Regions from separate parts of the Planococcus sp. ANT_H30 genome, predicted to be linked through region 2. Evidence: riboswitches for the same ligand, from Rfam matches in the RefSeq annotation. Region 2 holds a riboswitch; each other region holds the start of a gene.
What was found. A riboswitch is a leader RNA that binds a small molecule or an ion and turns the genes downstream of it on or off. The one in region 2 is predicted to bind S-adenosylmethionine.
Positions count from the first base shown of each region.

Region 1: it holds a riboswitch for S-adenosylmethionine, as region 2 does, so the genes downstream of both, FQ085_RS11965 (methionine ABC transporter ATP-binding protein) here and metK (methionine adenosyltransferase) in region 2, are expected to answer to the same signal.
Region 3: it holds a riboswitch for S-adenosylmethionine, as region 2 does, so the genes downstream of both, FQ085_RS04300 (O-acetylhomoserine aminocarboxypropyltransferase/cysteine synthase family protein) here and metK (methionine adenosyltransferase) in region 2, are expected to answer to the same signal.

Region 1 is NZ_VOBJ01000005.1:95,727-99,004, forward strand. Features, by position in the region: gene FQ085_RS11960 (methionine ABC transporter permease) at 1-263, opposite strand, end outside; gene FQ085_RS11965 (methionine ABC transporter ATP-binding protein) at 256-1,281, opposite strand; SAM riboswitch class I at 1,370-1,474, opposite strand; gene FQ085_RS11970 (thioredoxin family protein) at 1,580-1,906, opposite strand; gene FQ085_RS11975 (ribonuclease M5) at 1,912-2,250, opposite strand; gene gcvH (glycine cleavage system protein GcvH) at 2,596-2,976, opposite strand; gene FQ085_RS11985 (arsenate reductase family protein) at 3,057-3,278, opposite strand, start outside.
Region 2 is NZ_VOBJ01000002.1:464,576-467,853, forward strand. Features, by position in the region: gene FQ085_RS08200 (gamma carbonic anhydrase) at 12-527, shown strand; gene metK (methionine adenosyltransferase) at 584-1,780, opposite strand; SAM riboswitch class I at 1,982-2,094, opposite strand; gene pckA (phosphoenolpyruvate carboxykinase (ATP)) at 2,479-3,278, shown strand, end outside.
Region 3 is NZ_VOBJ01000001.1:919,102-922,379, reverse strand. Features, by position in the region: gene FQ085_RS04310 (methionine ABC transporter ATP-binding protein) at 1-476, opposite strand, end outside; SAM riboswitch class I at 610-724, opposite strand; gene FQ085_RS04305 (glycerol-3-phosphate acyltransferase) at 836-1,477, opposite strand; SAM riboswitch class I at 1,611-1,726, shown strand; gene FQ085_RS04300 (O-acetylhomoserine aminocarboxypropyltransferase/cysteine synthase family protein) at 1,825-3,117, shown strand; gene metX (homoserine O-acetyltransferase MetX) at 3,130-3,278, shown strand, end outside.

The DNA.
Region 1 (3,278 bases), on a different contig from region 2:
ATCAAGAACAAAGTGACAGGAATCAATAAAATGATCAAGATGATAAAAGGAATTGAACGGAAAATATTGACGAATGCGCCAGTCAGCCAATTAACGAGTTTGTTTGCCCACAATTGTTTCGGTGCTGTTAAGAACAAGATAATACCAAGTGCTAAACCAATAACAAATGTAAATACAGTTGATAATGCGGTCATGTAAAGTGTTTCAAGAGTAGCTTCCCACATGCTGTCCCACTTTACATTTGGAAATAACGATTCAATCATTGTCCATCACCTCCGCTTGAATATCTTCTGAGCGAAGAAATACCAGTGCTTCTTCAATTTCTGCTTGAGATCCTTTAAGCTGTAAGATCAAGGTGCCGTATGCGCCACGCTGCGTATGTGAGATATTGCCTTGAACAATATTCACTTCCACGGCATGACTGCGAATCAATTTAGTTAAAATGGGTTGTTCGGTTTGATCGCCAACAAAAACCAATTTCACCAATTCGCCAGTTGGGTATAATTCCCGCAGGTTTTTGATGGTTTCCTGTGAATCTCCACTGTCGGCTACTTGCGCAACAAAGCGTTTCGTGATTGCCTCTTTCGGTGATTGGAACACATGTAAAACGTCGCCAAGTTCTACAACTCGTCCGCCTTCCATTACAGCCACACGGTGGCAAATTTTCCGGATGACGTGCATTTCATGAGTAATCAGTACAATTGTCAATCCCAATCGCTTATTGATGTCTACTAACAAGTCAAGAATGGCATCTGTTGTTTCTGGATCGAGTGCTGATGTCGCTTCGTCACACAACAAGACTTCTGGGTCATTTGCTAATGCCCGGGCAATACCGACGCGTTGTTTTTGTCCTCCTGATAGCTCAGAAGGATAGGCGTTTTCACGACCCGTTAATCCGACTAATTCAATTAACTCCTGTACACGATTTCCGCGTTGTGCTTTTGCCACTCCGGCAATTTCTAGCGGAAATTCAATATTTTCTCTCACTGTACGAGACCATAGTAGATTAAAATGTTGGAAAATCATACTGACTTTCTGACGTGCCTTGCGTAATTCTCCGCCTTTAATCGCTGTGATAATTTGTCCATTAATCTCTACAGTTCCTGACGTTGGTTTTTCTAACCCATTCAACAATCGGATTAAGGTACTTTTACCTGCTCCACTATAACCAATAATACCGAATATCTCTCCATCAGAAATGGATAAGTCCACTTGATCCACAGCTGTTAAAATCGCCTTGCCTGTATCGAATTTTTTTGTCACTTGCTTTAACTCAATCATTCTTCCAACACTCCTAAATCTTAAAAATAAAAAACCCTTCCGCGCATAACTGAGCAGAAGGGCAAACGTATAGTATACGGAAACCAATCTCTCATCGTCCAAAGCTTTCGCTTTGTGTGATTTGGCACCATTTCATTTTCATGACGGTTGCCGGGCTTCATAGGGCACTTCCCTCCACCACTCGTAATAAGAGTTTTGATATGAAATTTTTGAAAAACTTAAGGACTGTATTCTATTTGACTCTTCGCTTGTTGTCTAGATTTCAGACAAGCAATTGGTTTTTTATCAGAAGACTAATTTACCATGACCGGCTGTATTCGTCAACAGGTTTTAACTTACTATACAAGTATGGCACTGATTGAAAAGCATAGATTTTCTCTTTTAGTTTGCCACCTTCTGTTATAAGTAAGCACGGTACACTCTCCACTTCGTAGAGATCCGCTATTTCTTGAACGTAATTTAAATTTGCTTTGCCCATTGGAAGATCCGGTAACAATTCGGTGACAACTGATAGCATCTTAGACGCAACCTGGCAAGTTCCACACATTGGCGCGTACAAATAATAAGCCGTTGATTTATTCGTATTCTTTTCTTTGATCCATTCTTTGTGCGTCCATTCATTCATTTTCTTCATCCCTCTGTTAATAGCTTATTTACCTGGATATTCGCTGTGATGAGCACATCCATCAAGATCCGGAGCGGTGTTGCTGCAACTTCTTTATAATTTCGGTTAATGTAAAAATGACGAGCTTCAGGAAATTCACGCTTGACGAGTTTCCTCAGTTTTTCTCCTGAAGAGTCTGCATCTACTAGTATGATCATATCCTGGCCTTCGTACGGTAATAGTAACTCTTCCAGTCTCGATGCACTTACTGTACCATTTGTACAAAGAATCGTCACGGGTTCTGCAATGAGTGGTGCAATCCTTGACTTATCACTGAGCCCTTCGACAACAATCACCTTTCCCATAACACTCACCCCATCAAATATAAAATAAGAAAAGTTCTAAGACTTAGCGGTAAAAGAAAACTTTCGTTTTATTGCGATAAAGCTCTTTATATAAGTCGAACTAATGATTTCCACTTGTTGATATTCCGTAAAACAGCAGTGCTTTCGAGCTCACAGGATGTGGATCATGCAACCCGTTCCTTTGCTGAGCACAAAGCAGTATAGAAAAGTCGGTTTCTTTTACCAACTTATCTAGTTTTAAAATACCAATAGAACAGGCTGACGTCCATTTCCATGACTTATGCGAACTGCTGACAACACTTATCGGTCATAAAAAAAAGCGCCAAGATAGGCGCTTTTCAGTAATTACTCGTTGGTCATTTCTTTGTATTCGTCTGCTGTCATCAATGCATTAACTTCTTCTTCAGAAGGGGCTTCGATTACAACCATCCAAGCCTGCTCGTAAGGAGACTCGTTCACAAATTCTGGGCTATCTTCAAGTTCAGAGTTAACCTCGATTACTTTTCCGCTAATTGGCGCATACAATTCTGAAACCGTTTTAACGGATTCAACACTGCCGAAAGGCTGATCTTTTTTTAGCTCGTCTCCAACTTGTGGAAGTTCAACAAAAACGATATCCCCTAGTTCCGCTTGTGCGAAATGAGTGATACCGATACGTGCATTGCCATCTTCGGTTTTAACCCATTCATGTTCTTTTGAATAACGAAGTTCTGCTGGTGTGCTCATCTTGACCCCTCCAAATTATGTAGTTCATTCACATTCAGTTTGACATAAACAGCCGCGAAATACAAGATGGTGCTACTCGCTTACAACCAGCTATTTTGATAATCTGCTTCTTTAAAGCCAAGTGTCACTTTTTCACCATCCCAAGCCAAGGGACGCTTGATCAGCATGCCATCAGAAGCAAGTAGTTCCAATTGCTGGTCTTCGCTCATAGTCGATAACTTATCTTTTAAACTAAGTGAGCGATAAACCAAACCACTCGTATTAAAAAACTTCTTCAATTCTAAACCACTCGCTTGATACAT
Region 2 (3,278 bases):
GGAGCTTTGCTATGATTTATCCATTTAAAGACAAATTCCCTAAAATCGATCCATCTGTTTTCATTGCAGACTACGTCACAATTTCTGGTGATGTGACAATTGGCACAGACTCTTCTGTGTGGTTTAATACGGTGATTCGCGGGGATGTCTCTCCGACGATTATTGGCGATAAAGTCAACATTCAAGACCTCTGCATGCTTCATCAAAGCCCGGGTAAAACCTTGCTTCTTGAAGATGACGTGACCATTGGCCATCAAGTTACACTTCACAGTTGCATTGTTCGTAAAGGTGCTCTCGTCGGCATGGGTTCGATTATTCTTGACGGCGCTGAAATCGGAGAAGGCGCATTTATTGGTGCGGGTAGTCTCGTACCGCCTGGAAAAGTTATCCCTCCTGGCATGCTAGCACTCGGACGCCCCGCGAAAGTCGTCCGCGAACTTCGTGAAGACGATAAAGAAGATATGGAACGTATTGTTCGAGAGTATGCAGAAAAAGCAGCTTATTATAAATCACTCCAAAAAAAGTAACAATAAAAAAGGACGACCGGGCATCACTGCCTAGTCGTCCTTTTCGTTTTGTTAACTTATACGCCAGCTTGTTCTTTTAAGATCGCTGCTTTGTCTGTACGTTCCCACGGCAAATCAACATCCGTACGGCCAAAATGTCCGTAAGCTGCCGTTTGCTTGTAGATCGGGCGACGTAGATCCAACATTTTAATGATGCCAGCAGGACGCAAGTCAAAGTTTGCACGTACCAAATCATCTAATGTGTCTTCATCAACGATGCCAGTTCCAAACGTATCAAATGCGATCGATACAGGATGTGCTACACCAATTGCATAAGCTAGTTGCACTTCGCACTTATCTGCAAGGCCAGCTGCGACAATGTTTTTTGCAACATAACGTGCCGCGTAAGCCGCTGAACGGTCAACTTTTGTTGCGTCTTTCCCTGAGAATGCGCCGCCACCGTGACGAGCATAACCACCGTATGTATCTACGATGATTTTACGTCCAGTTAAACCTGCATCTCCTTGAGGTCCACCGATAACAAAACGGCCAGTTGGGTTGATAAAATATTTTGTTTCTTCATCGATCCACTTTGCTGGAACAACTTCGTTAATGACGTATTCCTTAATATTACGTTGAATTTGTTCTAACGTTACTTCTGGATGATGTTGAGTTGAGATAACAATGGTATCCACACGAAGCGGTTTGTTGTTTTCGTCATATTCAACGGTCACTTGCGTTTTGCCATCTGGACGCAAGTATGGAAGAATTTCTTCTTTGCGTACTTCAGCCAAACGATGTGCCAATTTATGTGCCAATGAAATTGGCAAGGGCATTAACTCTTCTGTTTCGTTGTTCGCATATCCAAACATTAACCCTTGGTCACCTGCACCGATATCGTCTAACTCTTTATCTGTCATTTGGCCTTCGCGTGATTCAAGCGCTACGTTTACTCCAGCAGCGATGTCCGGTGATTGCTCATCGATTGCGGTAAGAACTGCACTTGTTTCTGAGTCGAAACCATATTTAGCTCGCGTATAGCCAATTTCTCTTACCGTTTGTCGAACGACTTTCGGAATATCCACATACGTAGAAGTGGTAATTTCTCCGGCTACTAGAACGAGTCCTGTCGTAACGGTCGTTTCACACGCAACGCGTGCATTTGGATCCTCGGTTAAAATGGCATCCAAAATAGCATCTGAGATTTGATCACAAATTTTATCTGGATGTCCTTCTGTTACTGATTCTGATGTAAATAATCGACGGTTTTTCAAAAAATGTTCCTCCTTATATCCTGCGAGATTGCTCTCGAAATTGATACGGTACTCGTTTCCCATGTCAAGTCCGTTCCAGACAATCTGGATTGAACTTCAAGCCGTTTGTGGCCTTTCACACGAGGATTAAGGGCATTTCACAAAAAAATCCCTTCACTCATTCGTCATGAGGAAAGGAAGAATCATCATTAGCACCTTTCACTCTTATCATCCAAGGTCTGTGCACCTTGTGTCAGGTTGGGCACCATCACTGCAAAAGCAGCAGGTTGCCGGGTTTCATAGGGCCTGCCCCCTCCACCAGCTCGGAATAAGAGTATCCGTTCAATTTTTCATCATACGGAATTAGCAAAGCGATGTCAACAATTTTCGAAAATAAAATTACATTCTTCAAATAAAAACAATGATTTTTTGATTATGCTATTCTACTAAACTTTAGATTCCCGCAAGTAAAAAACCAAACTATTCAGTAATATCTCTGTTCACACAAAGCCATTGTACACTGTAGAAAACCGCTTTAAAAGGCATCAGTACTATTTAGAAATTATAGAAATAATTCTACGTATTGTCGGAGCTATCCTCTAATATTTTTTAATTTCCCCAGTGGATTAGTGTAGACTAATAAAGCTAATGTGTTATACTAATGAACGAATATACATCCTCCCCATTATGGGAATAACAGAAAAGGAAGGTACATATATATGACTTCAGTGAACTTTGCAAACGATTTAAAAGATCTTTTGACTGGCCAAAATGTGCATGTTCAATTATCAGTGCCACAATTAGTGGAAGCGGCAACATCCCGCAAAGAAGCAGTATTAACTCGGGAAGGCGCTGTAACAGCGGAAACAGGAAAATATACTGGCCGCTCACCGAAAGACAAATACATGGTGGAAGAAGAAAGTTCTAAAAACAAAGTCGACTGGGGCAATGTGAACCGTCCGATTTCAAGCGAAGTATTTGAAAAGCTTTACGCTAAAGTGATTAAGCACCTTAAAGACAAAGATGCGCTTTATGTATTCAAAGGATTTGCCGGAGCCGACCATGAATCACGTGTGCCCATCCAAACAATCAATGAATACGCATGGCATAATCTATTTGCTCACCAATTGTTCATCCGGCCTACAGCTGAAGAATTGCAAACACACGAAGCTGAATTCACAGTTGTGTACGCTCCGACTTTTCAAGCAGACCCTGCAGTTGATGGTACAGCTTCTGAAACATTTATCATTGTATCGATGGAGCAAGGCATTATTTTGATCGGCGGCACTGAGTACGCTGGCGAAATGAAAAAATCAATTTTCTCTATCATGAACTACTTACTTCCTGAAAAAGGAATTTTACCTATGCATTGTTCAGCAAACGTTGGTCCAGAAGGCGACGTAACTTTATTTTTCGGTTTATCCGGAACAGGTAAAACAACTTTATCAGCTGACGGTGATCGCAAACTAATCGGTGATGATGAGCACGGCTGGTCAGATAACGGCGTATTTAACATTGA
Region 3 (3,278 bases), on a different contig from region 2:
GGATTCGTTGCAAGAGCACGAGCAATGCCGATGCGTTGCTTTTGTCCACCTGACAGCTGGTCTGGATATTTTTGCGCCTGATCTGCAAGTCCAACGAAATCGAGCAACTCTTTTACTTGTTTTTCGATATCATTTTTCGGTGTGTTAGCTAACAGGAGCGGCATAGCGACGTTATGATAAACCGTTTTTGAATGGAGTAAATTAAAATGTTGGAAAATCATACCGATATCTTTTCTGATAGTACGAATTTCTTTGCTAGATAGCGTCGAAATATCCTTTCCGTGAATTAATACACGTCCTTTAGAAGGACGTTCGAGCAAGTTTACAGTGCGGATTAGCGAGCTTTTACCGGCTCCACTAAAGCCAATAACTCCGTAGATTTCGCCAGTTTGGACAGTTAAATCGATGCCGTTCAATGCATAGATTTCCTGTTTACCTGATTGGTAGGTTTTGGCGACGCCTTCGAATTGAATCATAGTAAGTAGACCTCCTCATGCTGTATTGTTATTCAAATCGTTAATGCTCACAATCCGTCGAGAAACTAGACAAAAAGAGCCCCCTTTTTTCTTAACCATAAGAAAAAAGAGGGCTCCTGTTGAAACCATCTAATTCTCATCTTCCAAATGCATGGATGCATTTGCAGGAGTTGGCACAGTTTTTGCGGTTAAACAAATCTGCTGCCGAAACGTCATAGGGCCTGTCCCTCGGTTTCTCTGGATAAGAAAGTGATGTATGCTATTCGATTCGTGATTCCTACTTTATGGCGGAATAACAAAAAAGTCAAGATGAATATTGAAATTTATTTTTTAATCTTCAAAATTCATTGTATTCCTTTCTAAATGGACGGGGTAGGTTTCTTTCGAAAAACTGATGATACTGTAGGTTCATTGCCATTCTTTATTCGTATAATATTTTCTCGATGTTTCCATACAGCCATCGTGAACAGGACTAGCGCTATTAGTAACGGCCATAGACCGACTGCAGGGATAAAGGCAATTACAAAATACACGGCGTACAAAACGAATACGCCAATGACAAGATAATTTGTTACCAGTGAAACAATGATCAATAACAATAATCCGAGCAACCCGAGCTTCCAGTCAAGCGCTATCATTACACCTATTACAGATGCTGTACCTTTTCCGCCGTCAAAGTTCATATAGAACGGAAAATTATGACCAACTATTACGGCAGCTCCTGCAACGAACAATAGTGTCCAGATTGTTGCAGTTGAAAAGCTACTTAAGTCCACTAACAAACGTAACCCTGCAACAACAGCAAAGCCTTTGAAAACGTCAATAAAGGCAACGAGCAAACCATATTTCCAACCCAGCACGATGGCTGCATTAGAAGCACCGGAATTTTTTACGCCCGAATTTTTGATGTTCACGCCTGATACGGCTTGTGCAACAAGTGAACCATGACAACAACCGATAAAATAACCTGTAATCAATAAGAGCAAAATCCAAATGACCATCATTAATTCCTCCTCTACACTAAAAGATAACGTTTGAAAGAAGACAAGGTTTCAAATTTTTTTGACTAATAAGCTTGACAAACGCCAATAAAGTTTTTATACTTCACAACAAGATCAAAAATCAAATCAAATACTCTTATCAAGAGTGGCGGAGGGATAGGCCCTGTGATGCCCGGCAACCGACAGACATTTTGTTTGTAAAGGTGCTAATTCCTACAGAATCGATTTACAGGTTCTGAGAGATAAGAGGAGGAAACTCCGTAATTTACGGCCCTCTTCTTAGCGAAGGGGGCTTTTTTCGTCCCCTTTAGCATGTGTTACTACTAAAAAAACAGGGGGAATAGAAAATGACAAACTTTAAACCAGAAACATTATTATTACACGGAGGACAACAACCAGATCCAACGACAGGCTCTAGAGGTGTTCCTGTTTATAAAACCACTTCGTATGTTTTTAAAAATACACAGCATGCACAAGACCTCTTTGGACTGAAAGATACAGGCAATATTTACTCACGCATTATGAATCCGACGGTCGATGTCTTTGAACAACGAGTAGCGTTACTAGAAGGTGGCACTGCAGCAGTTGCTCTTTCTTCAGGAATGGCCGCTATTGCTTTTTCCATTTTGAACATTGCAGAAGCGGGTGATGAAATCGTAGCAGATAGCAGTCTTTACGGTGGCACCTACAATTTGTTTGCTAACACGCTACCACGCTATGGCATCACAACAAAATTCGTCGATGCGACCGATCCAGAAAATTTTAAAGCAGCAATTACAGATAAAACAAAAGCGATATTTGGTGAAATTATTGGCAATCCAAGCTTGAATGTTTTTGATGTCGAAAAAGTAGCAGAAATTGCCCATGCTAACGGATTGCCGTTATTGATTGATAATACATTTGCCTCTCCTTACGGCAGCAACCCGATTGAGTTTGGTGCAGACGTCGTCATTCATTCTGCGACAAAGTGGATTGGCGGACACGGAACGACAATTGGTGGCGTTGCGGTGGATGCTGGGAAATTCAATTGGGACAATCCACGTTTCCCAAATTATACACAGCCTGACGAAACCTATCATGGACTGCGGTACGGCATTGATGTACCAGGTGCAGCTTTTGCGACAAAACTTCGCGTTCAATTATTACGTGATTTTGGCCCTTCACTAAGCCCGGATAGTGCTCATGCTTTACTGCAAGGATTAGAAACTTTACATTTACGGATTCCAAAACACAATAGCAACGCTCAAATTATTGCAGATTACTTAAAACAGCATCCACAAATCGAGTGGGTAAACTTCCTTGGATTTGAAGAACATCCTTCTCATCAATTGGCGAAGAAATACTTGAAAAATGAAGGTTATGGATCGATTGTCAATTTTGGTATCAAAGGTGGAAGAGAAGCAGGACGTAACGTAATTGATCACATAAATCTCTGGTCTCATGTAGCCAATGTAGGAGACGCCAAGTCGCTAATTATTCACCCGGCTTCCACGACACATCAGCAATTGAACGATGAAGAGTTAACTGCATCTGGCGTAACGGAAGAGTTGATTCGTTTGTCTGTTGGATTGGAGAATGCAGAAGATTTAATCGCTGATTTGGAACAGGCCATACAGGCAGCAGTTTTGGAAAAGGTATAAGGAGGGATCGTCATGAAAACAGTATCCATTGGCTCATTAATCCTGGACTCTACTAAGACGATAGATGATGTGGAACTTGCATACGAACGTCTCGGAGATGAAACAGCTCCTGCGATCCTGATTTGCCATGCATTGACAGGTAACCAATACGCATTCGGTAC